2 regions of the Anaerobacillus sp. 63XJN7_5_ISO-PGPR-S23-430 genome follow, and region 1 is predicted to be linked to the other one. Evidence: riboswitches for the same ligand, from Rfam matches in the RefSeq annotation. Region 1 holds a riboswitch; the other holds the start of a gene.
What was found. Region 1 has a riboswitch for thiamine pyrophosphate ahead of thiE (thiamine phosphate synthase). Riboswitches for the same ligand answer to the same signal wherever they lie in the genome.

Region 1 (16,511 bases):
TATTGCTGATCCTGAAATCGTAAATAGAATTAAGGATTCTGTTAGTAACATTGATACAGATGGCTTACCGATGGGCGAAAAGACAATTGAAGAATTTATTTGTGGAAGACATTTAAATCCTTATCCTCTTGTGAGGTACACAGAGCGTCCCGATACAGCAGCTATTCACCTTTATGAAGGTCATGTATTGATCTTTGTAGATGGATCGCCCAGTGTGCTTATTACACCTACTACTTTCTGGCATCATCTGCAACATGCTGAAGAGTACAGGCAAAAGCCGCTTGTTGGCGGATATTTGAGACTTGTTCGTTTTATAGCCGTTTGGATCGGAATTTTCATTTTGCCGCTATGGTATTTATTTGCTACAAACCCACGGTTACTCGGTTCAAATATGCAGTTTATTGGGGTAGATCAAAACGGAACATTGCCTCTGTTCGTTCAATTTTTTCTTATAGAAATAGGGATTGATATACTCAGGATGGCAACCATTCATACTCCAACCTCCCTTGCGACTGCGCTTGGTCTTGTATCAGCCATCTTGATTGGACAAGTAGCAGTAGAGGTAGGACTGTTTATTAATGAGGTCATTTTATATTTGGCCCTTGCAGCAATGGGGACATTCGCAACACCATCCTATGAATTAAGTCTTGCCAATCGACTTTTTCGTCTCTTACTGCTCGTTTTGACCGCAGCTTTTGGCGTAGTTGGATTTGTTGGAGGATTTACACTCTGGATAATGCTTTTAATTCGTACAAAATCGTTTCATATTCCTTATCTATGGCCGTTTATCCCGTTTTCTTATCGAGCATTTCGAGATGTTATTTTCAGATCACCTATGCCACTTAAAAATCGCAGGCCTACGGTATTACATCCTAAAGATCCAGATCGTTAATATAGACTATTAGCAATGGCTTATTTACAAATGTAAAGCAGAGACCACATTTCTTAAACGGGAATGTGGTCTTTTTGTGCGTAATTATTTTTTTTGGCGCTAGGGATTGCTATAATGAACAATGGTGAAGAAAATGAAAACATTTTATGATATACAGCAGCTTTTAAAGCAATATGGCATGATTGTTTATACTGGAACTCGACTTGGAGATCTTGAACTAATGGAAGGTGAGATCCAAGAGTTATACGATATGAAAATTCTCGAGAAAGAGGATTACCTCGTCGCCAGAATGATCATAAGAAATGAAATTAGCAAGGAGATGGACAAAACATGAATCAGACAATTGAAACGATGCTTGCTCACCGCTCAATTAGAGCATTTAAAGATAAGCCATTAACGGAAGAGCAAATTCATACGTTAGTAAAAGCAGCGCAATCCGCTTCAACTTCAAGCTACATACAAGCATATTCGATCATTGGTGTGGAAGACAAAGAAAAGAAAAAGCAGCTTGCTGAATTAGCTGGTGGGCAAAGTTATGTTGAAAAAAATGGTCACTTCTTTGTTTTTTGTGCAGATTTCAATCGTCACCATGCAACAGCTGAAATGCATGGGACAGATGTAACGGAAACGACGCAAACAACTGAAAAGTTCATGGTAGGATTAATAGATGCAGCGCTTGCTGCACAAAACGCCAGCATAGCAGCAGAGTCAATGGGACTAGGTATTTGCTATATTGGTGGCATTCGGAACGACCTTGAAAAAGTGAGTGAAGTATTGAATCTTCCTCGATTTGTTATTCCTTTATTTGGTCTTTGTGTTGGATATCCCGATCAGGATCCAGATGTAAAACCACGATTACCTCTAAATAACATCTATCATATTGATGAATATGAGCAGGATGCAAATGCATTTAAAAAAGGATTAAACGAATATGATGAAGTTATTTCAGGTTATTACACGAATCGAACGGGAGGTCAACGATCAGCAGGATGGACTTCTATGATGGCACATAAATTAGCGACCCCTGTTCGAACGTATATGAAGAAATTTCTTGAAAAGAAAGGTTTTCCTCTGAAATAAAGTGTTACTTGCGAAAGGTGGATTAAGATGAAAGAAGAAAAATGGCTCATTGGTGTTGATTTAGGTGGAACAACCATCAAGCTTTCATTCCTAGATTTTTATGGTGAAATTATTAGTAAATGGGAAATTCCTACTGATAAATCGGAAGCTGGTCGTCATATCACAACTCATATAGCTCGTGCTATTGATGATAAGATGGAAGAAATGAACGTTAGCAGAAAGAAGTTTTCTGGTATCGGTATGGGAGCTCCAGGTTTCATTGAAATGGATTCAGGATTTATTTACCACGCAGTAAACATTGGATGGCGAGACTTTCCTTTAAAAGACAAGCTTGAAGTTGAAACAGGGTTACCAGTTATTATTGATAACGATGCGAACATTGCTGCTCTTGGTGAAATGTGGCGTGGCGCAGGTGATGGAGCACGTGATTTGCTATGCGTCACGCTTGGGACTGGAGTAGGCGGAGGCATTATTACGAATGGAACAATCATTCATGGAACGAATGGCATGGCGGGGGAAATAGGTCATATTACATCCATCCCTGATGGTGGAGCGCAATGCAATTGTGGCAAAACAGGCTGCCTTGAAACAGTAGCATCAGCGACTGGTGTTGTTCGTATTGCGATGGAAAAACTTATGTCACATCAGGACAGTGTCCTATATCATATTTATCAAGAAAAGAATGAAATTACTTCTCGTGATATTTTTGAAGGCGCTGAAGCCGAGGATCCATATGCTGTTGAAGTAGTGAATAATGTATCTTTCCATCTAGGACTTGCGATTGCGAACCTGGCTAATTCTTTGAATCCTTCTAAAATTGTAATAGGTGGGGGCGTATCAAAAGCAGGCGAAGCGCTTCTAACCCCCTTAAAAAAACAATTTGAAAAATATGCATTGCCAAGAGTTAGAGAAGGTACGGATTTTGCAATTGCCACACTCGGCAATGATGCTGGCGTAATAGGAGGAGCGTGGCTCGTAAAAACGAAATTGATGAAATAGTCCTGGTTTTTCATGTTTCAGCCTGCTATAACAAGGGAAGAAAAGATCAGTTAAGTTCGATCTTTTCTTTTTTTTTGTAAAAAAATTGCCCAAATGAAACTTTTTGTCCATTTCATTCGTTATTACTAACAGACAGGAAGCTCAGAATCAAAATAATTGTGAAAGAAATACTAAAATAAGGACAAAAGTTAGTTGATTAAATTTCGAAAACATACTATCATAGCGATTATGTATGGTCGTAGAAAGTAATGGTAGCTTTTCCTTATATTCAACTAAGGAGGTACTAAGAAAACATGAAAAAGCTACAAAATAAGTATTCTTTTTTCCTAATCGTAGCCTTTATGCTGTGGTTAAAAACGTATTTGGTGTACGAATTTGCTTTCAACATTGAACCTGAAAATAAAATGGAAGGGTTTATATTACTGCTAAACCCACTTAGTTCTGTATTGCTATTCCTCGGTTTTGCCCTATTTGCCTCACCAAAGTATCGCAACAGAGTACTACTGGTCATTAATTTTATTGGCTCATTTATTCTATTTGCAAACGTCGTATACTACCGTGAATTTACTGATTTTATAACAATACCATTGTTGTTTCAAACGAATAATATGGGAGAGCTCGGTAATAGTATTGCTGAACTTGTAAGCGGTTTTGATTTCTTGCTCTTTGTAGATATCATTATTCTGGCAGTTTTCCTTTTCGTAAGAAAAACGAAGGCGTACACGGTTAAGAAGAAAGAAATTGCTATTGTATTTGCTAGCGCTATAGCTCTTTTTGCTGTTAATGTTGGGCTTGCAGAAACAGAACGCCCGCAGCTTTTAACTCGTACGTTTGATCGTGAAATGCTCATAAAATATATTGGTACTTATAACTACCACGTTTATGACGCTGTTCTTCAGTCCAAAGCAAAAGCACAGCGAGCATTTGCAGATGGCAGTGAGATTGTAGATATCGAAAACTATGTAAAAGCTAACCACGTTGAGCCAGATCCTGAAATGTTTGGTAAAGCAGAAGGGAAAAACATCATCCTTGTATCGTTAGAATCCACACAGAGTTTTGTAGTGAATGAAGAAGTGGATGGAGAAGAAATTACGCCTTTCTTAAATGATCTTATAGATGAAAGTTATTATTTCCCGAATTTCTATCATCAAACAGCTCAGGGTAAAACTTCTGACTCCGAATTTATTCTTGAGAATTCATTATATGGACTCCCAAGTGGAGCTGTATTCTTTACCCATTCAGGTAACGAATACAATGCATCTCCAGAAATATTAAGTGAGGATGGATACTATAATGCTGTCTTCCACGCGAATAACAAAAGCTTCTGGAACCGTGACGTTATGTATGACTCCCTTAAATACGATAAGTTCTATGACATTAACGATTTTACAGTAACGCCTGATAATTCAATCGGATGGGGATTGAAAGATGAATATTTCTTTGATCAATCCATTAAATATTTAGAAACGCTACCGGAACCTTACTATGCTAAATACATTACATTAACGAACCACTTTCCTTTTACACTTGAATCAGAGGATGAATATATTCCAGAGTGGACTTCAGATGATGGAACTGTTAACAGATTTTTCACTACAGTTCGATATCAGGATGAAGCTCTAAAGAAATTCTTTGAGCGCATGAAAGAAGAAGGACTTTATGAAGATTCCATCTTCGTCATGTACGGTGATCACTATGGAATTTCTGAGAACCATAACAAAGCTATGGGAGAATTCTTAGGCAAAGAAATCACACCATTTGAATCCACGGAGCTTCAAAAAGTTCCACTCGTTGTTCATATTCCTGGCCAAGAAGGGGAAGTGATGGACCAGGTCGGTGGTCAAATTGATTTGAAGCCGACGATCATGCACCTGCTTGGTATTGATACGAAGGATATGATTAAATTTGGTAACGATCTTTTTGCAAAAGAACAGGATAATTTCACTATCCTTCGCGATGGAAGCTTCATTACTGAAAATAATCTATACACTAAAAATGTCTGTTATGACAAAGAAACAGGAGAAGAAACGGATAAATCAGCCTGTGAACCATACATGGAGAAGGCAAAAACTGATCTTGCCTACTCAGATAAAATCGTTTATGGAGACCTTCTACGTTTCTTAGGCAAGCATGATGAGCAACAAGAGGATACAGAAATAGAAAAATAGCATGAAAGATGCAAACCCCACCTTGGATGTTAGGTGGGGTTATTGTATTGTAATGAATTTTTTCTGAGGCGAGCAATAAGGCTAATATGTCCTAATTATGTAGCATATGCATCACTCATTATTTCATATCATTGTAAGAAGGATATGAAATGTGGGAGGGTATGACATGAAAATTAGGGTGAAGAGTGGGGATAGCCTTTGGAAATATAGCCGAGTGTTTCAAATTCCACTTCGATTAATATTAGATAGTAATAATCTTGAGAATCCTGATCAACTTATAGTCGGAGAACAAATTCAGATCCCTGGGTTTGTCACGAAAAGTTATACCATTAAGCCAGGAGATACATTATGGAAAATAGCAGGATGGTACGGAACACCCCTAGATGGTGTTCTTTTGCTAAACGATTCGAATCCTTTTTCGTTACAACCAGGAGAAAAAGTGAATATACCGATTCGTGTAACGTGGTCACTCATTAACCCAAATCAAAATTACGATTATCAAACCCTTGTTAATGATATTCGAAAAATACTTGCTGTTTATCCATTTATTAAACGATCCATCATTGGCGAATCTGTCATGGAAAAGCCAATCCCAGAACTAGTAGTGGGAACAGGAAAGAAAAAAGTTCATATGAATGGAGCATTTCATGCTAATGAATGGTTAACCTCAACTCTCATTATGAAATTTGTAGATGATTATTCTCGTGAATTGACGAATAGTCAGAGATTGAGCGGTGTTTACCTCCCATCTCTATATGAAACGACTTCTCTCTCTCTTGTACCCATGGTAAACCCAGATGGAGTGGATCTTGTCATTAATGGATTACCTGAAGAAGAACCTTACCGCTCATTGGCGGATCAAATTAATAATGGAAGTGAACAATTTAACAGATGGAAGGCGAACATTAGGGGAGTTGATTTAAACAATCAGTATCCTGCTAAATGGGAAATAGAAGCTGAACGAAAACCAACAAAACCTTCTCCAAGAAATTACCCGGGAAAAGCACCGCTTACAGAGCCAGAAGCAATAGCGATCGCAGACCTGACGAGAAGAAAGAAATTTGATCGTGCGCTAGCATTTCATTCTCAAGGTGAAGTGATCTTTTGGGGTTTCGAAGGACTTGAACCTCCTGAGTCAGAAATCTTGGTGAGAGAATTTTCGCGACTGAGCGGTTATCGAGCAGTTCGCTATGTTGATAGTTTCGCTGGATACAAGGATTGGTTTATTCAAGACTTTAGAAGACCGGGTTTTACCGTAGAAATTGGAAAAGGGGAAAGTCCTTTGCCTACTTCTGATTTCAACACTATTTACCAAGATACGTTAGGGATTTTCCTTTCTTCTCTGTATATGTAGGTTAGTGGCTTGTTTTTTAATCACTTCTTTGTCATAATAAACTTAATTTCATAATTCCAAAGACTAGGGGTGCCTTCATGTAAGGGAAGGCTGAGAAAAAGAAACCGTCATTTCTTTTACCCTTGAACCTGATCTGGTTGATACCAGCGTAGGGAAGTCGGTAGCAGTATTGATTACGTATTACTACCCCCATTCCTTACGCGGAATGGGGTTTTTTAGTGTGTTTTATGTTAATCGTTTTTAAGCGTTTACGGTGGTAGCTTATACTCTTGATTCTCGATTTTTAGCTCGAAGCGATTGGTTATCACAGAGCGTAATTGAGCCGAAAATCAACAAAGCTCGTTAACATAGGCTTAAGGTTAAAAGTATTAGAGGAGGTAAATAATGAAGGATTTTAAATTATACGTCATTACAGGGGAAGAATTCCACCCTGATCGAGACCTAGTTGAGGTAATGGAGCAAGCGATACAAGGTGGTGCTGATATTATTCAATTGCGTGATAAGACGAATTCTAAAAAGGTTGTACTAGAAAAAGCTTTGAGATTAAAGGAGCTAACACAAAAATATGAAGTTCCCTTTATTGTGAATGATCACATTGATATTGCGCTAGCCGTTGATGCTGATGGCATTCATCTCGGTCAGGATGATTTACCTTTAGAGGTAGCAAGGAAGATTGTTGGACCTAATAAGATCATAGGTATCTCCACACATCGAATCGAAGAAGCGCGAGAAGCAGAGCAGCGTGGTGCTGATTACATTGGGGCTGGGCCAGTCTTTCCTACAAATAGCAAAAGCGATGTTGTTGATCCAGTAACAACTGACTATCTCAAAGAAGTTGCAGCAGAAATATCTATTCCGTTTGTAGCCATCGGCGGCATCAAATTGCATAATGTTTCGGACGTCCTCCATTCAGGTGCTTCTAGAGTATGTGTCATTAGTGAAGTAGTTGGTAGTGCCGATATTAAAGGCACGTGCGAAGCATTTATTCAATCCATTCAAAAAGAGGTGATTCCCAAGTGACATTACTAGTTAATGGAGAGCAGCATGATTTAGAAGTGGCAACATTGAAAGAAGTTGTTACTCATTTTGGCTTGCAAGAAGGGTTGGTTGTCACTGAAGTTAATGGAACAATTATTGATCGCTCGGAATGGATCGATACAGAAGTAAAAGAAGGAATGAAAATCGAACTTGTCCACTTTGTAGGAGGGGGTTGACCGAATGAATGATAAATTAACAATAGCCGGTAAAGAACTTTCTTCACGATTGTTTCTTGGCACGGGAAGATATCCAAATCCATATGTTCAAAATAAAGCAATTGAAGCTTCTGAAGCAGAAGTTCTCACATTTGCTATTCGAAGAGTGAATCTTACTGCACCAAATGAAGATGCGATTTTACAGCACATCGAGAATCAATCATTTCACTATTTGCCCAATACTTCCGGAGCTACGACTGCTGAAGAAGCCATTCGCATCGCTCGTTTAGCAAAAGCATCTGGCTTAAGTGATTGGATAAAAATCGAAGTTAGTCGTGATGAAAAAATGCTAATCCCTGATCCGGTGGAAACTTTGAAAGCTACAGAGGTTCTTGCTAAAGAAGGTTTTGTTGTTTTACCGTATACTTCTGATGATCCAGCACTTTGCTATCGACTACAAGAAGCAGGTGCAGCGGCTGTCATGCCAGGTGGATCTCCTATTGGAACTGGTCTCGGCATCTTAAATCCATACAATATTGAACTAATTACAGAACAACTGAAGGTACCAGTCATAGTCGATGCGGGTCTTGGACATGCATCTGATGTAACACAAGCGATGGAGCTTGGGGCAGATGGAGTCCTCCTTAATACAGCCATAGCGAAAGCGAGAAACCCTGTCATGATGGCTGAGTCAGTTAAGTTGGCTATTAGAGCAGGAAGATTGTCTTACGTTGCAGGAAGAATTCCTAAAAAGAAGTACGCCACTGCAAGTAGTCCAGTACGAAATTAATAGAAGGAGGGCGATCATGGCTAACATTACGATTGTAGGAGGCGGAGTGATTGGTCTCTCCATTGCCTATGAATGCCGTACGAGGGGACATGAAACGACTGTAGTAGAAGCTCATAAGTGTGGGGGGCAAGCTTCAGGTGCAGCTGCAGGCATGCTTGCGCCTTATTCGGAAATTGAAGAAGATCCAGATGATTTTTTCAGGCTTTGCCAAAATAGTTTAAAGCTTTTCCCGAAATGGCAGGAAGAAATCAAACAGAATTCAGATGTTGATTTTGAATATAGCGAGAGCGGCAGTCTTTATTGTATCTATCATGAGGCTGATCGGCTGTCTCTTGAGACAAAGCAGGCCTGGCAACGTAAGTTTAACGTCGAATCTACAATATTAAATGCTGACGAAGTAAGAGAGAAAGAGCCAGGCCTTTCTCAAGATGTTGTTGCAGCATTATGGTGTCCAGAAGAGTCACATATTTATGCTCCTGGCTACGTCTCAGCACTTTTAGATGCTTGTCGCAAGTTAGGTGTTCGGGTGATAGAGAATGCGGGAGAGGCGACGTTTGAAGAGAATAACGTTGTGGTAAAAGGTCAACGGATCGAAAGCGATCGAGTTGTTCTTGCTGCAGGAGCATGGTCTATGTACTGGGAGGAAGCACTTGGTTTGACGTTGCCAATTTATCCAATACGAGGACAAATTTGCGCATATGAAGCCCCATCTCTCAATCACATTATTTTTACAAGTCAAGGCTATCTTGTAGCGAAAGCAAATGGATCAGTTGTTGCTGGTGCTTCGGAGGACATCGCTGGTTTTGATACAGCTGTTACGGAACATGGTGTAGGAAGACTTGAGAAATGGAGTAAGCAAGTGATGCCTGCCTTACAGCAGAAAAATCCATTTCATAAGTGGGCGGGGTTAAGACCTGCTACTCAAGATGGCTTTCCTATTATCGGAAAGCTAGATCATAAACCTAAGGTTATTTTAGCCACTGGTCATTATCGGAACGGAATCTTACTTAGTCCTGTTACAGCAAAGATTGTAGCTGATGAAATCGATGGAAGTGTTAGTGAAATAGGGATCGGTCAATTTCGACCTGATCGTTTCCAGGTTATATAATGAAGGAGTGAGTTTTATGCGTAAAGCACTTACGATAGCTGGATCTGATAGTGGGGGAGGAGCTGGTATTCAGGCCGATTTAAAAACATTTCAAGAGCGTGAGGTGTTTGGGATGAGTGCCATAACGGCACTTACAGCGCAAAATACTCTAGGGGTTCACAATGTTTATCCCCAATCTATAGAAGCGGTTCAATCTCAGTTAGATGCTGTGCTATCGGATATTGGAACAGATGCTGTGAAAACTGGTATGCTTTTCTCTAGTGATATTATTTTGGGCGTTGCTAAGAAGATAAGAGAATACCAGGTGCCAAACCTTGTGATTGATCCTGTTATGATTGCAAAGGGAGGAGCATCACTCCTTCAAAAAGAGGCGATTCGTGCCATGAAGGAAGAACTCATTCCTCTTGGTACTATTATTACACCAAATATTCCTGAAGCTTCGGAGTTATTAGGTGGCGACTCAATTACTTCAGTTCGAGAAATGGAAGAAGCTGCAGCGGCACTACAGGACTTTGGTGCAAAGGCTGTCCTTGTTAAAGGCGGACATATGGATGGAGAAACTTCTATAGATGTTTTGTATGCGAACCAACGTTTTTATCACTATGAGTCTAAACGAATTGATACAAAACATACTCATGGAACGGGATGTACCTTCTCTGCTTGCATCGCTGCAGAGCTTGCGAAAGGACGAACAATACAAGAGGCGGTCTCAACTGCAAAAGAATTTATTACAGCAGCCATTGCAAATTCTTTTTCTATAGGTAATGGAATTGGACCTACGAACCACTCTGCGCATAGGCAAAAGCTAATAAGTGGAATGAAACAATAGCTCTGCACTGCGCAGAGTTTTTTATTTGGGGTTGTCTTTTAGGATGAGAAGGTCGAAAATACATAAGCTATACACGAAAGGCACTTTCGTATCATAGGTCATCAATGCATGATAGAATAATGGTGTTAATTTACAGTAAGGAAAGGTCGTCTCATGAATAAAATAATTGAAGTGAAAAATGTGAATAATGAACGTGTGTCAGATATTCATTTTGATATGCTAGAAGGATCATTAACAACGATCATCGGCCCTTCAGGCGCTGGAAAAAGTAGCTTATTGATGTTGCTGAACCGATTAGAGGATCCTGATAGAGGTGAAATTCTCTTTAAAGGAAAGAAGCTAGATGAATTTCCAATCAATAAGCTACGTCGAAATATTGGGATGGTCTTTCAACAGGCTCACCTATTTAATGGAACAATTGAAGATAATTTAAAGTTTGGACCGCTTCTAGAAAAGAAATGGAATGAAAAAATGGGCATTCAACTATTAGAGAAAGTTCAATTACCTCGCGATTTTTTAACAAAAGATGTGGAAAATTTATCTGGTGGTGAAGAGCAAAGAGTGGCATTTGCGAGAACGCTTGCTAATAATCCTGAGGTGTTGTTATTAGACGAGGTGACTAGTGCGCTTGATATGCGTACAGTTGATTGGATGGAAGAATTGTTACATACACTTGTAAATGAAGAAGGGAAAACGATTCTAATGATTACACATGATCTAAAACAGGCGAAGAGGCTTGGTTCATATACTCTCTTTATGAATGAAGGAAAGATTGAAGAACAAGGAGAAACGAAAATATTGTTTCAATCGCCTAAATCAGATGCTTTAAAGCACTTTTTGGAAGGATAACCAATGACTGAAATATCAAATCTATCTTTATTAACGATGATTCTCTTTGTCATGATCCCCGTGTCCCTTTCTTATTTATTTTCACTAGGAATTGGCAAATCCGCGATTTGGTCCTCCTTACGTGGGGTAGTTCAATTATTTTTTATAGGATACATTCTTACTTTTTTGTTTTCAATGCCTGATTGGCAGGGAATAGGACTTTGGGTAGCGGTTATGCTGGTCATTGCTTCTCTACAAGCTGCCAAAAGAGGAAAGGGTATACCCTATGCCTTTCTGCTATCTCTTTGTTCTCTCATATTGATTGAAGTGTTTGTTCTCTCACTATGGATTATTTTTGATATCATTCCATTTAAATCAGAACAAGTCATTCCAATGAGTGGAATGATTATTGGTAATAGTATGGTTGCAACAGGTCTAGCATTTGAGAGAATGAAAAATGAGTTTCATGATAGCAAAGGGAAAATTCTTGCAGCGTTGTCACTTGGGGCAAATTCGTCACAAGCTTCTCAAATGATCATAAGGAAAACAATTCGTGCGGCTATGATCCCTAACGTAGATGGATTAAAAACGATTGGTCTTGTACAATTGCCCGGTATGATGACAGGACTTATTCTAGGTGGCGCTTCGCCCATTGAAGCTATACGATATCAAATTGTAATATCGATAAGCATCTTCTCATCCGTTTCCATATGTGCGATGATTATATCGTTAGTTACATATCGCTTTTTCTATAATCGAAAGATGCAGTTATTAGAAGTCAAAGGAGGAAATAAATAATGGCAATTGTAGACGTTACGGTTATTCCGATTGGTACAGAAACTCCTAGTGTCAGCAAATATGTAGCTGAGGTACAGAAAATTCTTGAATCTTATTCAGATCGAGTTACTTATAGGTTAACACCAATGAGCACTCTTATTGAAGGGGAAATAGCAGATCTTCTCGAGGTGGTCCATGCCATACATGAGGCACCTTTTCAAGCGGGGATAGAGCGTGTCGCTACTAACCTTCGTATAGATGATCGTCGTGATAAAAAGGTTAAGATGGATGATAAACTTGATTCGGTAAACAGGCACTTAGAATAAGTGCCTGTCATCATTTAGTTGATTACTGGTTGTTTTGCTATGCTGTGACAGGTTCATAAGCTTATTCTTTTCATTTTTCTTCAAAATAAAAAAACAGCCTAAATGGCTGTTTTTTTAGTGGCCTCCGCCGCCCCCAGATCCGAAAAGTATATCGATCATTGTGGCAACAGTAAAGGCGCCGAATACAAGCACTGTTAATCCTGCAAAGGCAAGGCCCATAAAGTTCTTTTCACGAAGAGAACGGAATACGCCCCATACGCAAAATAACGTAACGATTGCAAAAATAATTGCTAACCCCATTTGGAATACCTCCCTATCCATGCACTCTTTATCAGTATACCCGTAAAATAGCTGTTGCATGGTTAAATCATAAATTTTTCTAACTTGCGTGGTATGTACGATAAGTCCTTTCTTATTTTAACCGTTTTCTTTTCGTTTGTCGAGGTGTTATTCAACCAAAAATGTAAGTTCAATGTTATAAGCTCGAGCAATACCCTCCATTAGTTCAATGGACATATGATCAACAAAAAAGAGTTCACCCTCTTTGCAAATCAAATGCTCTTCCATTTGAAGAATCGCCATTTCGATTTGCGACTGCTCTCCGTTCCTTATAGTGAAGCAGGAGATCATCTTTTTATAAAGAAAATACTCATTGTTTTGAGAAACAAAGCCATAATCTGAAAAAGAGGGAGTTATTTCTGTGTTTGGAGAAAGGTATAGAAGTGAGTAGAACTCTTGAAATATATTTTTTGAAATGTAGTATTCCTGAAGAGCAACAGCTTCTTCACGATCATTTAGAATAACGAGCTGTTTATCTCGATCAAACACTTTTGCAAGTTCGGCTGTCTTTTTCACTATCTGGGCTATGAAGCCAGGTAGTTTATTATTTGGGGGATTCATTTCTACGCCATACATGTTTTTCAACATAAACATCTCCTTTGGTACAACCTTTTGTATAGTGTAGAATAAGAAACATAATCTTTCAATGGAGGCGATGACAATGGAATGGAAACAAATGGCTGTTGGGCCGGTGCAAGCAAACGCAGGATTCTTATGGAATGAGCAAAATGAGGCTCTTATCATTGATCCGGGAGCTGAAGGTGGTCGAATCAAAAGGAAAGTGGAAAAGCTAGAACTAAAACCAATCGCTATTCTTTTAACTCATGCTCATTTCGATCATATTGGAGCGGTGGATCTGATAAGAGAAACGTATCAAATCCCAGTTTACTTACATATTTATGAGGAAAAATGGCTTTCAGATGCTTCTTTAAATGGCTCTAAGCTGTTTCCGGTAGTTGATAATATTGAAGGTAAGCCGGCTGATCATTTAATTGAAAGTGAAGGGGAAATGACAATTGGACCGTTTCAATTTGAGGTATTTGAAACGCCAGGACATTCACCTGGTAGCGTCTCATTTTATTTTAAAGACGTTAATCTAGTCTTTTCAGGTGATGCCCTTTTTGCAGGTAGCGTAGGAAGAACTGATCTTCCTGGTGGAAATCAAAAGCAGCTGCTGAACAGTATACATAACCGCCTTCTAGTATTACCAGAAGAAACGATTGTAGCCTCTGGTCATGGACCGTCTACGACAATAGAAGTGGAGATGGTAGAGAATCCGTTTCTAAATGGATTTTCTTTATAAATGACGTCTTTAAGGGATGAAATCATGAAGGAGATCGAGCGTAGTCCTGGAGGCGCTATATCGTTCGAGAAATTTATGACGCTGTCTCTTTATCATGAGCGGTATGGCTATTACCAGGTAAATCAACCTAAAACAGGTCGAAACGGTGATTTCTATACATCTACAAGTGTTCATGATATTTTTCCTAGAGTTATGGCTCGGGTTCTGATTGCCGATATTCACAAGCATAATCTTGAACCTTTCATTGTTGATGCAGGGTCTGGTGATGGGAACTTCATTGCCTCCTTTCTTGATGAAGTGAAACAAAAAGACCAGGCACTTTTTCATCAACTAACTTATTGTGTGATAGAAGCAAGTCAATACCATCGTCGTCTAATTAAAGAAAAGGTGCACGGGCTTAACGTGAGAATGTATTCTTCACTTTCTGAAATAAAGAATGACGTACCTATATTAAACGGTATTCTTTTATCCAATGAACTGTTAGATGCTTTTCCTGTTCGGGTTGTAGAGAAATTTCAAAATCAATTGTACGAAGTGTGTGTGGGAATAGATCATCGTGGTTCTTTTAGGGAGATCTACAAACCTTGTACAGATGCAAAGCTAATCAAATGGTTAAATCATCATGACGTTGTTCTTGCGGAAGATCAACGCTTTGAAGTACCCTTGATCATGAGCGATTGGCTTTATAAGACTGGTGAATGGATTTCCGAGGGGAAAGTTTATACAATTGACTACGGCTACACGAACGAGGAATGGCAACATCCTGCAAGGAAAAGGGGGAGTCTGCGCGGGTACAGGAAACACCAATTAATGGAAGACGTTCTTCAGTATCCAGGGGAAATGGATTTAACCACCCATGTTTCTATTGATGCAATTGAAAAGATTGGAATAGAAAATGGACTAGAATGGCTTGAGTGCTTGCCGCAGGGACAGTTTCTTTTGAAGCATGATCTATTAAGCTTTATTAAGCAAGTCAATCCAGATAAACCGTTTTCTAATGAACAAAAACAAAATCGAGCAATTAGATGGTTAGCAGAATCAAATCAGTTTCTTGTCATGATTCAAGAAAAGCGCCAAAGAAAAAAAGACGATGCATGAGCATCGTCTTTTTTCGTTCGAATTAATGTCCGCCTGATCCAGGCGTCATCATGAACACTGACCAGTATGAAAAACCGACCATAAATAAAGTTAAGTATACACCAAAAATATACAGATAAGTACGTTCTGTTAAGTTTAAATAACTTAACGCTAAAAACATGCCGGCCTGGCCAAGGAACAGCAATCCCAATACTGGCATCTCACCAACAAAGCCCATTAGTGAGAAAATGCCGGTCCAGAAAGCTAAAACTCGGTACATTCTAGGCATAAAAGTTCCTCCCTTGCTCGTTCATTCCTCATACATATCGTATTATATATGAGGTTCTGTAGAAAAGTAAATGCTAGTCTCATGGCAAAATAATGACTTTCCTTATTTAACCTTGAAAAGGGTTCCAATTTATTATCCCAAATCGTTCACAAAAATACAAATCTTTTTCTTGTACAATATTTGTTTAAGTGTTGTATAATGTGGGTAATGTTAGTTATTAACGGAAAACGTAACGGGGAGGATTTAAATTGGAAGATAAATTATTGTTTTACACTTATCCAAGTTGTACCTCATGTAGAAAAACGAAAGCCTGGTTAAAAGAAAATGGCGTTAATTTTGAGGAGCGTCACTTATTTAAAGACACACCTTCCATTGAAGAGCTAAAAGAAATTATCACTCTTTCTACTGACGGAATTGAAGAGATTCTAGCTAGAAGGAGTAGCTCCTTTAAAAAGCTAAATGTTGAAATTGACGATTTAACCATAACAGAGATGTTAGAGCTTATGCATAACGAACCAAAACTTCTTAGAAGACCTATCGTAACAAATGGAAAAAAACTGATTGTGGGCTATAACAAATCAGGACTTCAGAACTTAAAACAGCGAAAGAAAAAACTCGCGGTGGTTTCATAAGAAATTGGCTGGGCTAGCTGGATTCGAACCAGCGCATGACGGAATCAAAATCCGTTGCCTTACCGCTTGGCTATAGCCCAATCATGTATTTCTCTGATAGTATGATCAGAGAATCAGTAACTTATACTTACATTGAAGGTGCGAATTGTAATGGTATCTTTTTTCTGAGTTAGCACTTTAAATAATAATAAGTAATGTATGTTTTAGGAATGTCCTACTGCTTATTTGAATAAGATAGCATCATAATCCATGTCACAGCGATATGCGGAAAACTTCTGCGTATCGCTTTTTTGTAGTTTGTTAAAGATTTTTTAATTAATTAGTGAAAAATAAAAATGTTCACTAATAAAGGCGAAATTTTCAGAGAAAACGAAGTGAAGTAGATCCTAATAAGGTATTCTTTAAGTAGTAATTGAAGAATGAAAGGGAAGAGCATAATGAAGATATTCCTTATAATTAGCGCCTCTGTATTTCAGTTCCTTATTGTAGTAATGTTCTTTATCCAGAAAGTTTGGGTGCCGATTGTT
Region 2 (16,511 bases), 1.1 Mb from region 1:
GAAGGAGATCAACGATATCACCCGCTTTAAATCCTCGCGTTCCACCGGGTAGTACCGTGAAAGCATTGGCTTCAGCAAGTGACGTCACGCTTCCGGATTTATCAAGACCCGTTGGCTTCACATATATACGCCCTTCCCTTTCCTCTGTCTTACTTCGTACAAACCTGGTAAACGGATTCGGTTTAGGAAAATCAGTTAGTAACGTTCCTTTACTTCTCATACGATAAGGGAATTCCGAGAAAAGGGCACGCTTGATGATTGGTCTTGCGAATAATTCAAATCCTACAAAACAAGCGGAAGGATTACCAGAAAGACCGAACAAGAGTTTACCATTCCATTCTGCTACAGTCGTTACACTTCCTGGTCTCATGCCTACTTTATTAAATAAGACGGTTGCCTCTAACTTTTCATAAATAGCAGGAAGATAATCATAATCCCCTACAGAAACGCCTCCTGTTGTAATGAGAAAATCGACTTTACTTAACGCTTCTTTTACAGAAGTAAAACACGTCTCAAAGTCATCATCGAGCTTTCCAAAATAAAGCGGTACGCCTCCAGCGGCTTTAACTTGACCTTCAATCATTGGGGAGTTGCTATTACGAATTTTTCCTGGTTGAAGAGCTTCTTCAGGGTTCAATAGCTCTGTACCAGTAGCGTATATCCCAACTTGTGGTTTACGAGCAACGGGCACATTCGCATAGCCAAATGTGGCAAGAAGCGCTTTCACTCCAGGTGTAATCCGTGAACCTTTCTCAATCAATACTGTACCTGCTTTTGTATCTTCTCCTTGTAAGGAAAGGTTGTCGCCTTTCGCTACTTTTCGTTTCAACTGGATAAATGACTGACCATCCTCCTCCACTTCTTGAACAAGCTCAAGCATGATCACAGCATTCGTTCCTTCTGGTATTGCTGCTCCTGTCATAATCCGGATCGCTTCATTTCTTTCTGGAACTTTTGATGCAACCGTTCCTGCTCCTATTTCTTCAATTACTTTTAATTGAATTGGGTTGTCTCTTCCTGCTTCGTATGTATCTTCTGCTCTTATAGCGAACCCATCATATGGGGAACGATCAAACGGTGGAACATCATGATCGGCTTTCAAAGCAACACCGAGATGACGTCCGTCGCTTTCTTCTAGCGGAACCGTTTCGATTTCCCCTTCATAAGAGAGGTTCATCACTTTTTGAACAGCTTCTTCTACAGTGATTGGCTTCCTTCTCTCTACCATCATCTCATCTCCATCTGTTATGATTTTCCTCTTCATTGTAACAAAGATCAAGACTCTAGAAGTAAAATTCGAATGAATAGACACTGCACTGAATAGATTGTTAGTGATGCATCTTATATGGAAAGGAGTGATGATCATGCCTCAAAATCAATATCGGGTAAAGCCAGGCGATACACTGCTTAGAATTGCGGATTCTCATAACCAATCTGTCAATGAACTCAAACAAATCAATCAGCTGAACTCAAATATTATCTATGTAGGTCAAATGCTACGGATTCCTTCTGCAACTGATTATCCATCTTACACAGTTCAACCCGGAGATACATTGTTAAGCATATCCGATCGCTTTCAAATTCCTGTTGAAGAAGTAAAAGAATTAAATCAACTGCCATCTAACCTCATCTACGTTGGTCAGCACCTTGATATTCCGGCAAACCGCTCAATGCGAATCAACTATACAGTAAAAGCTGGAGATAGCCTTTATCAAATTGCAGTGAACAACAATACAACACCGAAGAGTATCAAAGTATTAAACGACTTAACGACAGATGACCTTTCCATTGGCCAAACGCTTAAAATTCCAGTATATACAGAAGTTGTCGTAAAGGCAGATCGGGCGAATGTCAGAACTGGTCCTGGTAAAGGGTATAACATCATTGCTCAGATGAGAACGGGGGCTAAGCTCGCTGTCGAAGGCATTCAAGGTAACTGGTACAAAGTGCAGCTATATGATGGCACGAACGGATGGATCTCCGATAGTCTCGTTACCTTTAATGCATATGGTGATGAGTTGCCAGTATCAAGAATTATCGGATACTATACGCTTGAAGAAGGTCCATCCCTTCCTTCTTCGTATAAGTCGTTCGTGTCAAACCGTTCTGCCCTATCTCAACTTGCTTTATTTCTGTTTCGAATTAGCGAGTCAAATCCAACAACGATTGAGAAGTTTGGGAAGTTTAGCGATAGAGAGATCGAGAAACTCGTTCAACTGGCTCATGATCAAAACATCAAAATTATGCCGGTTGTTCATAATCTGCTATACAAAAAAGGCGATACCGAACCGAGTAAAAAGGTTGTTCAAACACTCGTTTCAAGTGAAGAAAATCGTCGCGGATTTGCTTTAAACTTAGTTAAATTAATTGAGAAGTATAATTTTGATGGAGTTGACATCGACATAGAGGATGTTTATATCGAAGATGCGGATAAACTGACGCTTCTCTATCAGACGATCGGGGAAGAGCTTCATAAGAAAGGATATTTCTTTTCAGCAAGCGTTCCATCGAGAGCATCAGATGAATTAGTGAATCCATTTTCAGACCCATTTAACTATGCTGAAATTGGTAAAGCTGTTGATCAATTTATCGTGATGCTCTATAACGAATTTGGCTGGCCTGGCAGTCCAGCTGGTCCTGCAGTAACGGCCGGGTGGATGAAAAAAGTAATGACTTATGCTAAAACGAGAATCCCCCCTGAGAAATTAGTATCCGCTATCTCTGTATTTGGGTTTGATTTCAATCTTGATACGGATAAAAGCACTTATGTCACTTATGACATGGCAATGAAATTGAAAAAGAAACACAATGCAGAAGTTCAATTTGACGAAGAGCGTCAAACGCCATTTTTCAGATATAAAGATGAAGAAGGAAATCAGCACGAAGTTTGGTTTGAAAATGAACAAAGCATTGAAGCAAAAATCCGCTTAGCTAATGAACTTGGTGTCCAGGGCGTAGCGCTATGGAGATTGGGTATGGAAGACCCTGCTATTTGGAATATGATTAATGACAAGATCATTGTGGAACGAACGGAATAGAAAACGTCATTCTCTCATCCTCGCTTACTTTAGCGATTACTCATACCCAAAATTAAAAAAAGGAAGAGGAGCCCCTCTTCCTTTCCTACTTTCATTATCTAATGCCTAACGCAATTTTTGCATAGCGTGACATGTTATCTTTTGACCATGGTGGGTTCCAAACGATGTTAACATCCGCATCGTTCACTTCTTCCACGTCAGATAGCGCGCGCTTTACATCGTTAACAATTGTACCAGCTAATGGGCAACCCATTGCTGTTAATGTCATAACGACTTGTGCAACACCTTCATCATTTAGATCGGCTTCGTATACGAGGCCAAGATTCACGATGTCTATCCCAAGCTCAGGGTCAATAACATTCTCAAGAGCTTCAAATAATTTATCTCTCATTTCTTGATCTGTTTGTTCAGACATAGCATTCTCTCCTTTCATACATGTACTTCCAACCTTCATTATAACAAATTGAGGTTTAACTTAAACCGAAAAGCCTTAATTCTATAAATGAGTTTTAAACCAATCCACTAAAGCAAGGACAGCTTCACGTGAAACTTTATGGCCAGAAGTCTCATCTTTAATAAACTTCAGGCGGTCTTCTGCCCCTTCATAGAGCGGTTTAATCTGGTTATAGAAATCGTAGGTAAGGGTATAAGGAACAACTTTATCGACTGTACTATGCCACATCATTAGTGGACGACCATCAAGTTTATCTTCTTGAAGAGAAAGATCATAGGACTGCAATCCTTCAATTTGTGTTATCATCTCTTCTTCAGAGATAGGGAGACTAAATCCTTCTTCCTTTAAATAACGTATTTGTGCATTAGCTAATTTGAAATATGAAGGTGAGCCCATTAAGGAGACGGCGGCTTTAATCCATGGATACTGTGTAAGAGCACCAAATGTAAGGATTCCGCCCATGGATGTACCAGACATACCGATTCGGTCTTCTTGAACGAGGTTCCGATCCACAAAATGCTGCCTTAGTTGATCAAGTTCTGTTAAGCTTTGAATCACAATTTCCCAAAACACATATTGCCTCTTTTTCCCTGATAGGTCATCTTCACGTTCACCATGATGCACAGCATCAGGCAGAAGAACACGATATCCTTCACCTGCTAGAAGATAAGCGATGTGAAGATTATGTTCTTTTGCACTAGTAAATCCATGTTGAAACATAACTAATGGCAACTTATCATCAGCAAGGTTAGCGTCCACTATGTGTAAGACAGGTATATTCTCTATGTATTCATTAACAATTGTTATCATCATCTTGCTCCTTTCCTTTAGCAACCATCATTCTACTCTATCGTACCACTCATATAGTTGATTGAGAAATTTAAGGACAGCCTAGAAAACATAAAAACATGCAAGCAGTCGCTTGCATGTTCCGTTTGTTAATTTTTGATTTGCTCTTCGTGACTTTTTTCAACTGATTTCATATTTTCAAGCTTATTGTAGTATTGAGTTGGAAACTGTGATCCCTCATACACCATCTTGCTGTCACCACTATCATCTGACTGATCCGGTGTTGTTGGGTTACCCGCCTTCTCAATAGGTAAGGTATCGTTAAACTTCTTAGTCACTTGCTTACGAATACCGTTAGCTTTTGATTTTAATTTCGTTCTCTTCTCCTCATCCTTAAGCAAATAGGATGAAATGCCGATTGTCCCTGCCGCAATACTTGATATTAGCAATGTCTGTTTCTTAGTCATAATCGACTGCCACCTCCAATGGAATGATAGTTAAAGTGTACCCTTCTTAACAATTCCTCAAACGGCTATCATATCCTTTTAACATTCTTGTCAAAATTTTAATATTACTAAATAGACACATATATGGATGCCATGTACAATTAGTGTGTAAACACTAAATGACACTTTTCAAAGGAGCTTCTATGACAACTAAACCGCATCTAATCGCAATTGATCTTGATGGCACGTTGTTAAACAGCGAAAAGAATATTTCTGAACGCACAAAATCCGTTATTGCCGAAGCTAGAAGACAAGGACATCATGTTGCCATCGCAACAGGAAGGCCTTATCGAGCAAGCGTACGCTACTACAATGAATTAGCGCTTGATTCTCCAATTGTTAATTTCAATGGAGCTTTTGTTCATCATCCTCTTGATCGTTCTTTCGGGACGTATCATTCACCAATGGAATTAAATACGGCTAGATCGATCGTCTCTTCTTGTAGTGAAATTAACGTAAAAAACATCATGGCCGAAGTGTTGGATGATGTTTATTTGCATCAGCATGATGAGCTGATTATGCAAAATATGATTATGAACGAATCCTCTATCTATACAGGTGAGATTCACAAAAACCTTAAAGACGATCCTACATCTCTTCTCATTCATCCACATGAACAGCAGCTCGCTGATCTTCGCTCAATGTTAAAAGAGCATCACGCAGAGATGATCGAGCATCGCGTTTGGGCTGCTCCTTTAAACATTATTGAGATTGTTCGTGCAGGATTAAACAAATCAGTAGGGCTTAAACGGTTAGCCGAGCATTTCAATGTCCCTCAAGAAAGAATCATTGCCTTCGGGGATGAAGATAACGATCTTGAAATGATCGAATATGCTGGAACTGGCGTGGCGATGGGCAATGCGATTACTGAATTAAAAAATATATCTAACGAAATCACGATGACTAATGAAGAAGATGGTGTTGCTTCCTTCCTTGAAGAAAGGCTAAACATTATCCTACCTGATAAAAGACAGCTATCCTAAGCTGTCTTTTTTGTTTAATGAAATCAGGATGAAGATCGAATAATTACTGATCGATGAACTCATCCTATAAAAGAAAGGGAGGGATTAATCATGGCAAAGAATAGTAAAACAAAGAGAATGGTAAAAGAAGGTGCGGATCGAGTTGTCCAAAACATGGACCAACACGACCTGACAAGCTTAAGCAATGAACAACGTAAGAAACAACAACAAGAAAATTTGTCAGGTGGTGAATAACGATGGGTAATCGTCATTTTCAGCTTGCTCGAGAAGCCGTTGCAAAAGCGGAGCAAATGGCTGCAGGTCATCCAGAGTTGCAAAACCAAATCGATGTGGCCCAAAATAATCTTTCTGCAGCTTTTCACCAATCTACAAGCGCAGAAAAAGAACAGCTCACATCTTACCAGGCAGTTATACAAGAACTTAGCCATGAATCATCCAATAAACCCTTTTAATTTCCACGAAGAAGAAACCCGTCATGTACGACGGGTTTCTTCTTCGTGGAAATGCATTCATCTAACGTTATTATACATTTAAAAAAGTTTTATGACCGGTTTAAATTTTGTTCGCCTGCCAAGCGAATTCAGTACTTCTTTTGTTATCAGCTTATATCCTTTTGCATTTAGCTGGAGACCGTCTTTTTCATAAAGCATTTTACTTTTCTTATTTTCTCGAATCAATTGCCAGAGATCAATATGTCTTGTTCCAAGCTTATTTGCTAAATATTTTATTCGATCAGCATAACCCTCTATTTTCTGATTCGTCATTGAGACATTTCCTTCATTCATCACTGGTGATGGTGAAATAAGAATAACCCGTTCTGAAGGGAGATTATTAACCATGTACTCAATATTTCTTTCAAACTCACTCAAATCTGAACTTTGTCCTAAACAAGCTTCTTGCGTTCCAAAGAAAATGGTTACATAATCCGGTTTGTAGCTGAGAACATCAGACTGAAAACGCGATACCCCTTCTCTAGAAGTTGGGGTTGAACCTGCATTAATCACGATCCATTCATCAAGAGCCCCTCTTATCCTTGATGTAAGACGTTCGTTCCCTTTATCATCTACTTCCCTCGCTGTTAGGCAGTCGCCAAAACAAACAAGTACAGGCATATCTTTCCTCCCCCTTTCGTTCCGTTGTTACCAGTTCTTCAAAATGGCTGTTCGAAAATTGCCTTGCTCTACTATCTCTTGAATTTCAACTATCACTTCTTTTTCAAAAATTGGGCCGTTCCATACAAACGTATGAAATTCTCCATTTTCACCGCACGGATCCACGTTATTTGGAAGGGATTGAAGAAAGTTATCATCAAATGGTTTCCCTACCCAATCAGGAGATATTTTTGACTGATCAACCGTTGTAATCACTGCTTTAAAGCCTGTGGAGATGAATCTTTTTGCCGTATGTAAAGTGGAATGTTGCCATAATGGGTATATGCCCATCAGTTTGCACTCCTGTAAAAGCGTTTCCCGATAACGACGAATATCATCTAAAAATAAATCAGCGAATACGACCCCTTCTATTTCTGCTTCTTTAAACACCTTATATTGATTGCTAACAAGTTTCTCGTATTGCTTATTCGTACAGTTATCTGGTAAATTGGTTATCGTTAGAGGCAGACCAATAGCAGCTACCTGCTTTTCAAGCAACGCTGTATGTACGCCATGAAAAGGAATGGCACCATTTGTTTCGTTAATGGTTGTCCATAATCCTTTCACTTGAAGATGTGATTGCTTTAAACAATCGAATAAAGCTATGGCGCTGTCCTTCCCAGAGCTCCATGAAAAAATTAAATTCAATGTATTAGCTCCTTTCTTACTCTATATAGACGAATGGAAAAGGCTGAATGTTTCAAATATCTTGAAATTAATTAAAAACTTTATTCAAACCTTCTTAAAAAGGGATTGAAGTGTTTGAAGTCGAAACAGTATGACGGAGGTGGAACGGTAATGAATGTGTATCAATTATCCAGCCAGACAGATGAAGACATGATTGAAAAGGTTTCAAAGTTATTAATGAAGCAAATTACTCGTTCTGATCAAGATGGAAGCTACGATAAACTCGTTAAAGGAGTAAAGCTTGCTCTTGATGAACAGACAGCATCACGAATCGTTGTCGCAGAGTCTGATGACGAAGTCCTTGGCGTCGCGTTTTTTAATATCGGCGTCAGCCTCTCTAGTGGTGGTCCATATATTTGGTTAAATGAATTATTTGTTGATCCAGATGCACGAAATAGAGGTATTGGTAGGAAATTACTACTTCATGTGATTTATTGGGCTGAGAATGAAGGGATTAAGGGCATTGAACTTGAAACAGGAATTCATAACGCTGTTACAAAACACCTATACAATTCCCTCGGTTTCCATGACATTATTTCAAAAAGATACGGGTTTACCTTCTCTTCTTAAAGATTATTTGCTGCAAGAGTTGTTTCTGATACACTAAGAGATGGTAGAGAAAGGAGGCGTTTATAAAATGGAATTACGCGTAGATCGTACACCAAACCCAAATGCTATTAAAATCACAGCAGACCAACAGCTTTTCGAAGGAACTTCAAGCCATTCTTTCAAGAAGAATGACAATCCTGATCACCAAATGGCTGCTGCACTTCTAAAATTAGAAGGTGTTGATAATGTGTTTGGATACCAGGATTTTATTACAATTAATAAGATGCCAGAGGCAGATTGGGATACATTACTTCCCGAAGTAAAAGAAACAATCTCTAATAACGCATAGAAAAAAGTTCCTCGGATATCCGAGGAACTTTTTTTGTGTTGTTAAGTAGTAGGTGAGATGTTTCACTTTTTTACTCGGGAACTCAAAGGGCGTGTTCTTTTTGTGGGGCTCCAGCGCTTGTCGAGGCTAATCGGGCACTTCCGCTTTTCTTGTCTAGCTGCGACTCGCAGAAACTGCGATATTTCACTCTTTCACCAGAACACAAAGGGCGTGTTCTAGTTCAAGAGCTCCAATATCTCCGTTTCTAAACGCTCGTCTCCGCTTTTCTTGTCTAGCTGCAGTGAGCAGGGACTCGATCGCTTCAGCCCTTCATCCGAACACAAAAACCGTGTTCAAATGAAGGGCCTCCAGCGCTTGTCGTCCCTAAACGCTCACTTCCGCTTTTCTTAACCATCCGTTCTAAAGAATCCGAAGATGCCTGTGGTGTTGACTATGTTGGTGAAGGCGGTTGGGTCGATGTCTTGGATGATGTGCTCGAGGTCGTATAGTTCATAGCGTGTGACGACGATCATGAGCATTTCTTTGTCTTCTCCTCTGTAGGCACCTTTTGCAGGGAGCTTTGTGATTCCTCTAACAAGTCGGTCATGAATAGCTTTTTGCATTTCATTTCCTTTGGAAGTTACGATCATTGCTGTTAGTTTTTCGTGACGTGTATGAATGACGTCGATTACTCGAGATGATACGTATAAGGTAACGAGCGTATAAAGAGCTTTTTCCCAGCCATAAAGCATCCCTGCAGTGAGGATAATCAACGCGTTCATGCTGAAGAAATACGTACCGATTGGACGGTCTTTCATGCGGGATAGAATCATGGCTACGATGTCCATTCCTCCGGTGGAAGCCCCCCATTTTAATGTAAAACCGATACCAATTGCTGCAATGACTCCGCCAAACACTGCATTTAGCAGTATATCTTCTGAAAGAGCCTGTACTGGAATGATTTCAAGGAAAAAGGTAGTAGCTCCAACACTGATAATACTATACAATGTAAAAGACTTACCCACTTTCTTCCATCCCAGTATAGCTACAGGGATATTTAGTAACATAAGTAAAATACCCGTTGAGATTGAAATTGGCGTATAATCACTTAGTACGCTGGAGATCAGCTGTGCGATACCAGTAAAACCACTAGCATATACATTGGCAGGGATAAGAAATAAGTTCAGAGAAACTGCACCAAGGATCGCACCTAAGAGAATCACAATAATTTTTTTTACTTCTTCCAATAAGAACACCTTCTTTTTTGAAACAGAGATTTAACTCGTTTACAGAATATAAGTAGAGACTGATCCGATTGACAATATTCACTCTCAGGATCCGATCTTTATAAGTGACGATTAGGTAAAGCCACATCTACTAAGCCATGTATATCTAATCAAACTATCTAATCTACGTCAACTGTTTTCTATTCAACCCCATCAATAGGATTGATTTCCTCTTTGCTAATGGGATAAACTTGATTATAACAATCATTCATTTACATACCGACTTAAAAATGAAGAAGGGACGATCGTCCATGACAGTTAAAATCATTACAGATAGCGCCTCGGATTTGCCAGAGGATCTCGCACGAAAGCACGACATCGACATCATGCCACTAATGGTCATTATCGGAGATCAGGAGTATTATGATCGTGAAGAGATCCAAGCAAAAGAGTTATATAAGACTTTGCGAGAAGGTACAATGGCCAAAACGTCGCAAATTCCTCCAGCACGGATACGAGAGACATTTACGAAATACGCTAAAATGGGTCAGCCTTTTATTTATATTGCGCTATCATCTGGCATTTCAGGTACATACCAATCAGCTGCCATCATAAAAAATGAAGTACAGGAAGAATACCCTGACGTACAAATGGAGGTCATTGATTCCAAAGCCGCTTCTCTCGGCTACGGACTCATGGCGATACACGCTGCAGAGCTTGCTGAAAAAGGTGAAGGATTTGAGCAAATATCAGAAAGCTTAAACAGCAAGTATTTAACGCACATGGAACACATTTTCACAGTAGACGACCTGGAGTTCCTTCAGCGCGGCGGTCGAGTCAGCAAAGCTTCGGCCTTCTTTGGTGGAATGTTAAAAATCAAACCAGTGCTCCACGTTGAAGATGGGAAACTTGTTCCGATTGAAAAAATTCGTGGTAAAAACAAAGTCACAAAGCGTATGGTTGAGATCATGCAGGAACGCGGCGTTAATCTTCAGTCTCAATTAATCGGCATATCACATGGAGATGACCTTGAAAGCGCTGAAAAATTAAAAAGTGCGATTCAAGAGACATATGGGAGTGAGCACTTTGTCATTCATGAAGTAGGCGCTACGATTGGCTCTCACTCAGGACCAGGAACACTTGCTTTGTTTTTCTTAAATAAATAACTTCCTTTTACATAGGATGTCGCATAATCGCGTACTCTATTATTGTGCATGGCAATCCTAGCAAGGGAGGACATAACGTGTCATCAACAAAAGATAATAATAAAAAAGCAGTTGATCATAATGCTAAACGAATGTTGAAAAACAAGTTGAAAGAAGAAAACCGTGAAGGCGGGAAACACCAGTATTCTAAGGATACTGACCACTTGTAGAGATCAAGCAATGAAAAGAAACCGGCTAAACAGCCGGTTTCTTAATTTCTAACATCTGTGATATCAAAGTAAGGAAATGTTAGACCAACCCAATAAGCAAGAGAAAAACCTACCGTAATGTAGAGTATAAAATATGCATCAACTCTAGAGAAGGTCTGTTTATAATAATAAGTTCGTTCCTTATTATTGAACTGCTTCGCTTCCATGGCAACTGCAATGCGATGAGCTCTACGAATACTTTGAGAAAGCAATGGCACCGCATAAAGCGTCACAGATTGCATGATTCGAGCGAACCCTTTTTTCTTTTTTATACCTCTAATAAGTAATGCGGCTCTTAACTGTTGGAATTCCTCCATCATAACAGGAAGAATACGAACAGCAGCCATAAAGCTATAGGCAAACCGAGGTGGCACTTTTAGCTGTTGAACGAGGGAATAGAAGAGAAATACTGGCCTCGTTGTCAAAGCGAATAGAAGTCCGAGCAAGGCGAAATTTAAAGCTCGAAACCCGATGTGAAGACCTCGAAAGAAGCTCTCTTCTGTAATATGAACGATTCCCCACTTCCACCAAGTCGTTGTCCCTTGACCAAAGAACATCATACTAGAAGCACTAGAGAAAAATAATAACAAAAATGGAATCATTAAGATCGCTAGTATCTTGTTCCGATGTCCTGTGGCGAACAAGACGAGAATTAATGGAACCACTGTTACATTGCTAATCAAATTTGGATTGTGAACGAATAAAAGAAGGATAAATAATGCTAAAATGAACACCAATTTAAAAGCAGGATTTAAACGATGAAGCCATGTTTCTTTATACTGTAGAGTCCACTGCATGATGCTCCCTCTCTTCCCTTCTCCCAAGCTCTCGATCAGCGGTTAGCTTCCCCTCTTCAATGACCCACTCTCTCGTCCCATAATTTTGAACAATCTTCTCATCATGCGTCACCATGATAATGAGCATTCCCTTTGACCTTAATTGTTCAAATAAAGCTAGCAACTTAAACGTATTATTTGCATCCTGACCAAATGTTGGTTCGTCTAACAAAAGGATCGGTTGAGTACCAAACATGGCTGTTCCTACGCTTAACCTTCTTTTTTGACCCGTAGAAAGCTGGTACGGATGAAGAGTTCGCACTTGCTTAAGATCATATGCTTGAAGCCACTGGCCTACTTTTTGATCTACTTCCGCGTCTTCCATCATTTCAAGGGAATAAGCAAGTTCATCATAGACAGAATTCGTTACAAATTGAAATTCTGGATTTTGAAAAACAAAAGCTAGCTGCTCACGGGAAGCTTTGATCGATTTTAATTCCTGATTCTTTACTCTCTTTTTCCCAGTCGTTTTCATCACGTTCATTAAACTTAAAAGAAAGGAGCTTTTACCTGCTCCATTCTTTCCGGTAACCACAATCCATTCTCCTTCATGAGCTGATCCATTATGCACTTCAATTTTTGGGATTTTGCCTCGATACCCTTTTAACTGTTTAATCTCAAGAATTTCTTCCCCTTTAACATACGGTGCAGGAAGATTTTTTTCATTTGTATGTTCTTCCCATACGCTCGGATACCAGATCCCATATTCCTTCATCTTATGTTTATAAAAGGAGAAGACACTTTGTGGGTCAGCATCTGCAATAATCCTTCCCTCTGAATCAAAAAGGACGATACGATCAACAAAATCGATCACTTCATCAATCTTATGCTCAACGATAATCATTGTTTGTGCAGCATTAAGTTGTTTAATTGTTTTCCATACGTCAGAGGTACCTGCAGGATCAAGTAACGCGGTCGGTTCATCCAAAAAGATCACATCTGGCTCAAGTGCAAGCATGGAGGCAATGGCTAGTCGCTGTTTCATCCCTTGTGAAAGTGAACTAATCTCAAGATGCGGATCCTTAAAGGAAAGACCTACCTTTTCAAGATAATGACGAATTAACCCTTCCATTTCAGGTTGCGGGACAGCACGATTTTCCAATACGAATGCCATCTCTTCATCCACATATGGCATGCAAAACTGAGAATCAGGATCTTGAAATACAACGCCTGAAGATGCTGGTATGCTTTTGGCGTCTGCCTTCATAGGCACTGGAACGGCATTTGGAATTAAACCAGATAATATCTGAAGAAGAGTTGACTTACCACAACCGCTCGGACCAAGAAATAAGACCTTTTCCCCTTCTGCAATCTCAAGAGATAACCTATTAAATAACAGTGTGTCCGCTCCCGCATATTTCACACGAAGGTTTGATACACCCACTTTCATATAACCACTCCTTACTGATCTAACGCCTTATAATCTTCATCACTTGCTGGTCTAACCAAGCTAGTAACACCCGTTTTCTCTAGAGCCTCTACAAGGAAATAAGCAAGTAGTCCAGCTAATAGAAAACCACCTATTAACCTAGCACCAATGAGAAGAAGTAAATTCCATAGAGCAAGATCCATCACATACCCATAGGCAGCATCCATGACAATGGAACCTACGGCAGCAGCAATCCCTCCAAGCGCCGCAACAAATGCGGTGTATCGTTTATAGCCAAATAAGGCAAACATTAATTCCGTTCCTAATCCTTGAACAATTCCATATAGAAGAACAGATAATCCATATTCAGAACCAACAAGAAATTCACCAGAAGCTGCAGCCGTTTCTGCAAGTAGTGCCACACCGGGCTTACGAAGAAGAAGAACTGCTACTGTACCCGCAATAAACCACATCCCGTAAATCACATCACCAATATGGAGACCAAATGGTTTAAAGATGTTATAGACCGGTCCCCACAGTTTATAAATAATCCCAAAAACAAGGGCAATCACGATCGTAATCAAAATGTCCGAAAGCTTTAGTCGTTTCATACGCGCTCACCTTTTTGGAGGGAGACTGGCCACTCTTCTACTTGATAAGCCATTTCCCAGAAACCATATTCCAACTGACAGCTAAGAATGAAATAGTCCTTGATTCGCTTTAATTCTCTTTCAGGTGCCGTCTCAGCCCACTGATCGAGGATTTTTCTTAGTTGATCCGTCACTGGTTCCATTGACTTCTCTCCGTAAAACGTAATCCAATCATAAAAAGGATGATCTTCTTTAGGATTAACCTCTTCCATTAGACGTTGACCAATCTCAAGGTAAGTCCATGGGCATGGCAGAAGGGCTGCAACGATTTCTCCGAGCGTACCTGAATGAGCAGCGTCGAGCATATGCCTCGTATAATGGTGTGCCGTAGGGGCGAGGGGATAGCCTTGCAGCTCTTCATAAGTGACGCCTGCAGCTCGACACAAATTATTATGAGGATGAACCTCACTATGGAGTACAAATGATATTTGTTCAGTGAAAAGTGCCATCTCTTCTCGGTTTTCACATTTTGATAGCGCAATGCCATAGATTCGAACAAATGTATTCAAATATTCAAAGTCCTGCTTTACATAGTGAACAAGCTGTTCCTTCTCTAACTTTCCCTCCGCAATTCCTCTCACAAATGGATGATTAAAGATCGCTCCAAAAATTGGTGCTGCTTCCTCTCTTAACTGTTCAGTAAATGACATAAAAAAACTCCTCTCCGCTTTTCATCCAACTGATGAAGAGGAAAGGAGCTTGAATGCCGTTGTTCCGTCATTTTTGGAGATTTAGAAATACTTGTAAGCATTCCTTACTTCTACACGTTTAGGAAATCAAAACGTATAAAAGCCGCTCCAAAAATGGAGCGGCTGCGGTGGCATCCGTCTCCACTTTCCTCCGCTGGCGCTAACCAGATCAGGTTCAAAGGGTCCAGGACATCCTGTCTCAGTCATATAAATGACTCCCCTAGTGGATATATAAAAAGCTTTTTTGAATGTTAGTTTGATAACTATTAAGCTACTCTTCTTTCACACCTTTGTCAACCATTACTGGAAGTTCAATTACAAAAGTTGTTTGTTCTGGATTTGATCGCACTGAAATAACACCTTCGTGCTTTTCAATAATTTGCTTGCAAACAGACAATCCAAGACCTGTTCCGAGTTTTTTTGTACTAATGAACGGTTGAAAGATACTTTCAACAAGATGCGATGAAATTTGCCGGCCATTATTGGAAATTTCAATCGTAATCCGTCCATGGTTTTCTTTTGCTCTCAGCTCAATTTTTCGATGATCGATTTTATTTTCATTTAACTCTTCAATCGAGTTAATCATAATATTAAGAATGACTTGTTTAATTTGTTCTTCTACACCGAACAGTGGAATGTCTGGAGTAATGGCTGTTTCCACTTCTATATTTGATTCTAGTAGTCTTGGATAAAGAATTTCAATGGTATATCTTAATAATCCACTTAAATTTAATGATAGAGGACGATCGTCGCTCCCACGCATTTTTGATAAGAAAAGAAATTGACTTACCTTCTCTTCTAGACTTTTCATTTCGCTATTGAGGATTTCGAAATAGTGTTTCTCGATCGAATTATTAGCATCACTATCATCTTCTAATAATTTCAAAAATCCTTTAATGGAGGTAAGAGGATTGCGAAATTCATGAGCAAAGCTCGCACCTAGCTGACCAAGAATGGTTAAACGATCACTATGCATTTCCTGTATAAACTTATTTTTATCATGAATGATATTATCTTTCACCTTCGTGTATTCCGTTACTGAATGATACGAATAGGCATTAAAGTAATTATTAATGATTTGAAGACCTTTCGAAAGTTCGTCTCTATCAAATGATGATTCGTTTAAGACAGAGATCACAACCGATCTCCCAAAATTAATATTCGCAATAAACTCTCCGATATTAACATTTGCTTCAATTCGCTCATTGGCAATTTTCTTAGTTAATGTCATAATCCAACTTTCATCCTGAAGGCGAATATAACGAGAGATAAGTTCAACCGTTCGTTTCCCATTCTTAATGATTTCTTCATAATAAGGATCCTCTTGAGAAATTTTTGCGCCAAGCAGCCACTTTTCTACAATTTTGGGCTGACTTTGTTCCAAAAACGACGCAAACCGTTCTTCAAATTCAGATTCTCTTAAATCAAAATTCATACCTCTCGCCTCACAAACTACATTATAGGTTTGTTTCATTTTATCATGTAATGCAAATGTCATCATTATATTCTCAGACTTAGGTTTAGAAATTCTCCCGATTGGCAATTCCTTACATATATAATTTGAAAGGAGTTATCCCATGCGACCAGATTTTAGACAGACGGATGGACAACCAGCACAACATCAAAATCATCAGCCAGGATCTCAGCAAGAAATGGATCCAAAGCCCATAATGGATGACCGGGATTATAAAGGATCAGGAAAATTAACGAATAAAGTCGCTCTCATCACTGGAGGAGATAGTGGGATAGGCGAAGCCGTTGCGATTGCTTATGCAAAAGAAGGAGCAAAAATCGCCATTGTTTATCTTGACGAACATGAAGATGCGCAACATACGCAACAAA

Region 2: another riboswitch for thiamine pyrophosphate. It lies ahead of tenA (thiaminase II); the one in region 1 lies ahead of thiE (thiamine phosphate synthase).

Annotation. Positions count from the first base shown of each region.
Region 1 covers NZ_CM149686.1:2,697,930-2,714,440, reverse strand. The annotation lists gene AC0VYJ_RS14335 (spore germination protein) at 1-892, shown strand, start outside; gene AC0VYJ_RS14330 (YqgQ family protein) at 1,026-1,226, shown strand; gene nfsA (oxygen-insensitive NADPH nitroreductase) at 1,223-1,972, shown strand; gene AC0VYJ_RS14320 (ROK family glucokinase) at 2,000-2,971, shown strand; gene AC0VYJ_RS14315 (LTA synthase family protein) at 3,265-5,139, shown strand; gene AC0VYJ_RS14310 (M14 family metallopeptidase) at 5,306-6,493, shown strand; TPP riboswitch at 6,549-6,665, shown strand; gene thiE (thiamine phosphate synthase) at 6,878-7,513, shown strand; gene thiS (sulfur carrier protein ThiS) at 7,510-7,707, shown strand; gene AC0VYJ_RS14295 (thiazole synthase) at 7,712-8,476, shown strand; gene thiO (glycine oxidase ThiO) at 8,493-9,584, shown strand; gene thiD (bifunctional hydroxymethylpyrimidine kinase/phosphomethylpyrimidine kinase) at 9,601-10,413, shown strand; gene AC0VYJ_RS14280 (ABC transporter ATP-binding protein) at 10,567-11,262, shown strand; gene AC0VYJ_RS14275 (ABC transporter permease) at 11,266-12,039, shown strand; gene AC0VYJ_RS14270 (MTH1187 family thiamine-binding protein) at 12,039-12,344, shown strand; gene AC0VYJ_RS14265 (DUF2759 domain-containing protein) at 12,459-12,644, opposite strand; gene AC0VYJ_RS14260 (hypothetical protein) at 12,792-13,271, opposite strand; gene AC0VYJ_RS14255 (MBL fold metallo-hydrolase) at 13,345-13,986, shown strand; gene AC0VYJ_RS14250 (SAM-dependent methyltransferase) at 14,011-15,084, shown strand; gene AC0VYJ_RS14245 (DUF2626 domain-containing protein) at 15,107-15,352, opposite strand; gene AC0VYJ_RS14240 (Spx/MgsR family RNA polymerase-binding regulatory protein) at 15,601-15,984, shown strand; tRNA gene AC0VYJ_RS14235 (tRNA-Gln) at 15,990-16,064, opposite strand; gene AC0VYJ_RS14230 (hypothetical protein) at 16,422-16,511, shown strand, end outside.
Region 2 covers NZ_CM149686.1:1,563,278-1,579,788, reverse strand. The annotation lists gene AC0VYJ_RS08565 (molybdopterin molybdotransferase MoeA) at 1-1,228, opposite strand, end outside; gene AC0VYJ_RS08560 (LysM peptidoglycan-binding domain-containing protein) at 1,365-3,038, shown strand; gene AC0VYJ_RS08555 (metal-sulfur cluster assembly factor) at 3,133-3,453, opposite strand; gene AC0VYJ_RS08550 (prolyl oligopeptidase family serine peptidase) at 3,535-4,302, opposite strand; gene AC0VYJ_RS08545 (hypothetical protein) at 4,431-4,748, opposite strand; gene AC0VYJ_RS08540 (Cof-type HAD-IIB family hydrolase) at 4,931-5,770, shown strand; gene AC0VYJ_RS08535 (hypothetical protein) at 5,861-6,004, shown strand; gene AC0VYJ_RS08530 (DUF3813 domain-containing protein) at 6,007-6,222, shown strand; gene AC0VYJ_RS08525 (SGNH/GDSL hydrolase family protein) at 6,301-6,882, opposite strand; gene AC0VYJ_RS08520 (Dph6-related ATP pyrophosphatase) at 6,910-7,569, opposite strand; gene AC0VYJ_RS08515 (GNAT family N-acetyltransferase) at 7,720-8,178, shown strand; gene AC0VYJ_RS08510 (NifU N-terminal domain-containing protein) at 8,246-8,506, shown strand; gene AC0VYJ_RS08505 (YitT family protein) at 8,893-9,741, opposite strand; gene AC0VYJ_RS08500 (DegV family protein) at 10,023-10,877, shown strand; gene AC0VYJ_RS08495 (DUF3941 domain-containing protein) at 10,955-11,086, shown strand; gene AC0VYJ_RS08490 (energy-coupling factor transporter transmembrane component T family protein) at 11,128-11,922, opposite strand; gene AC0VYJ_RS08485 (ABC transporter ATP-binding protein) at 11,900-13,351, opposite strand; gene AC0VYJ_RS08480 (ECF transporter S component) at 13,363-13,941, opposite strand; gene tenA (thiaminase II) at 13,938-14,630, opposite strand; TPP riboswitch at 14,799-14,901, opposite strand; gene AC0VYJ_RS08470 (histidine kinase N-terminal domain-containing protein) at 14,941-16,104, opposite strand; gene AC0VYJ_RS08465 (SDR family oxidoreductase) at 16,247-16,511, shown strand, end outside.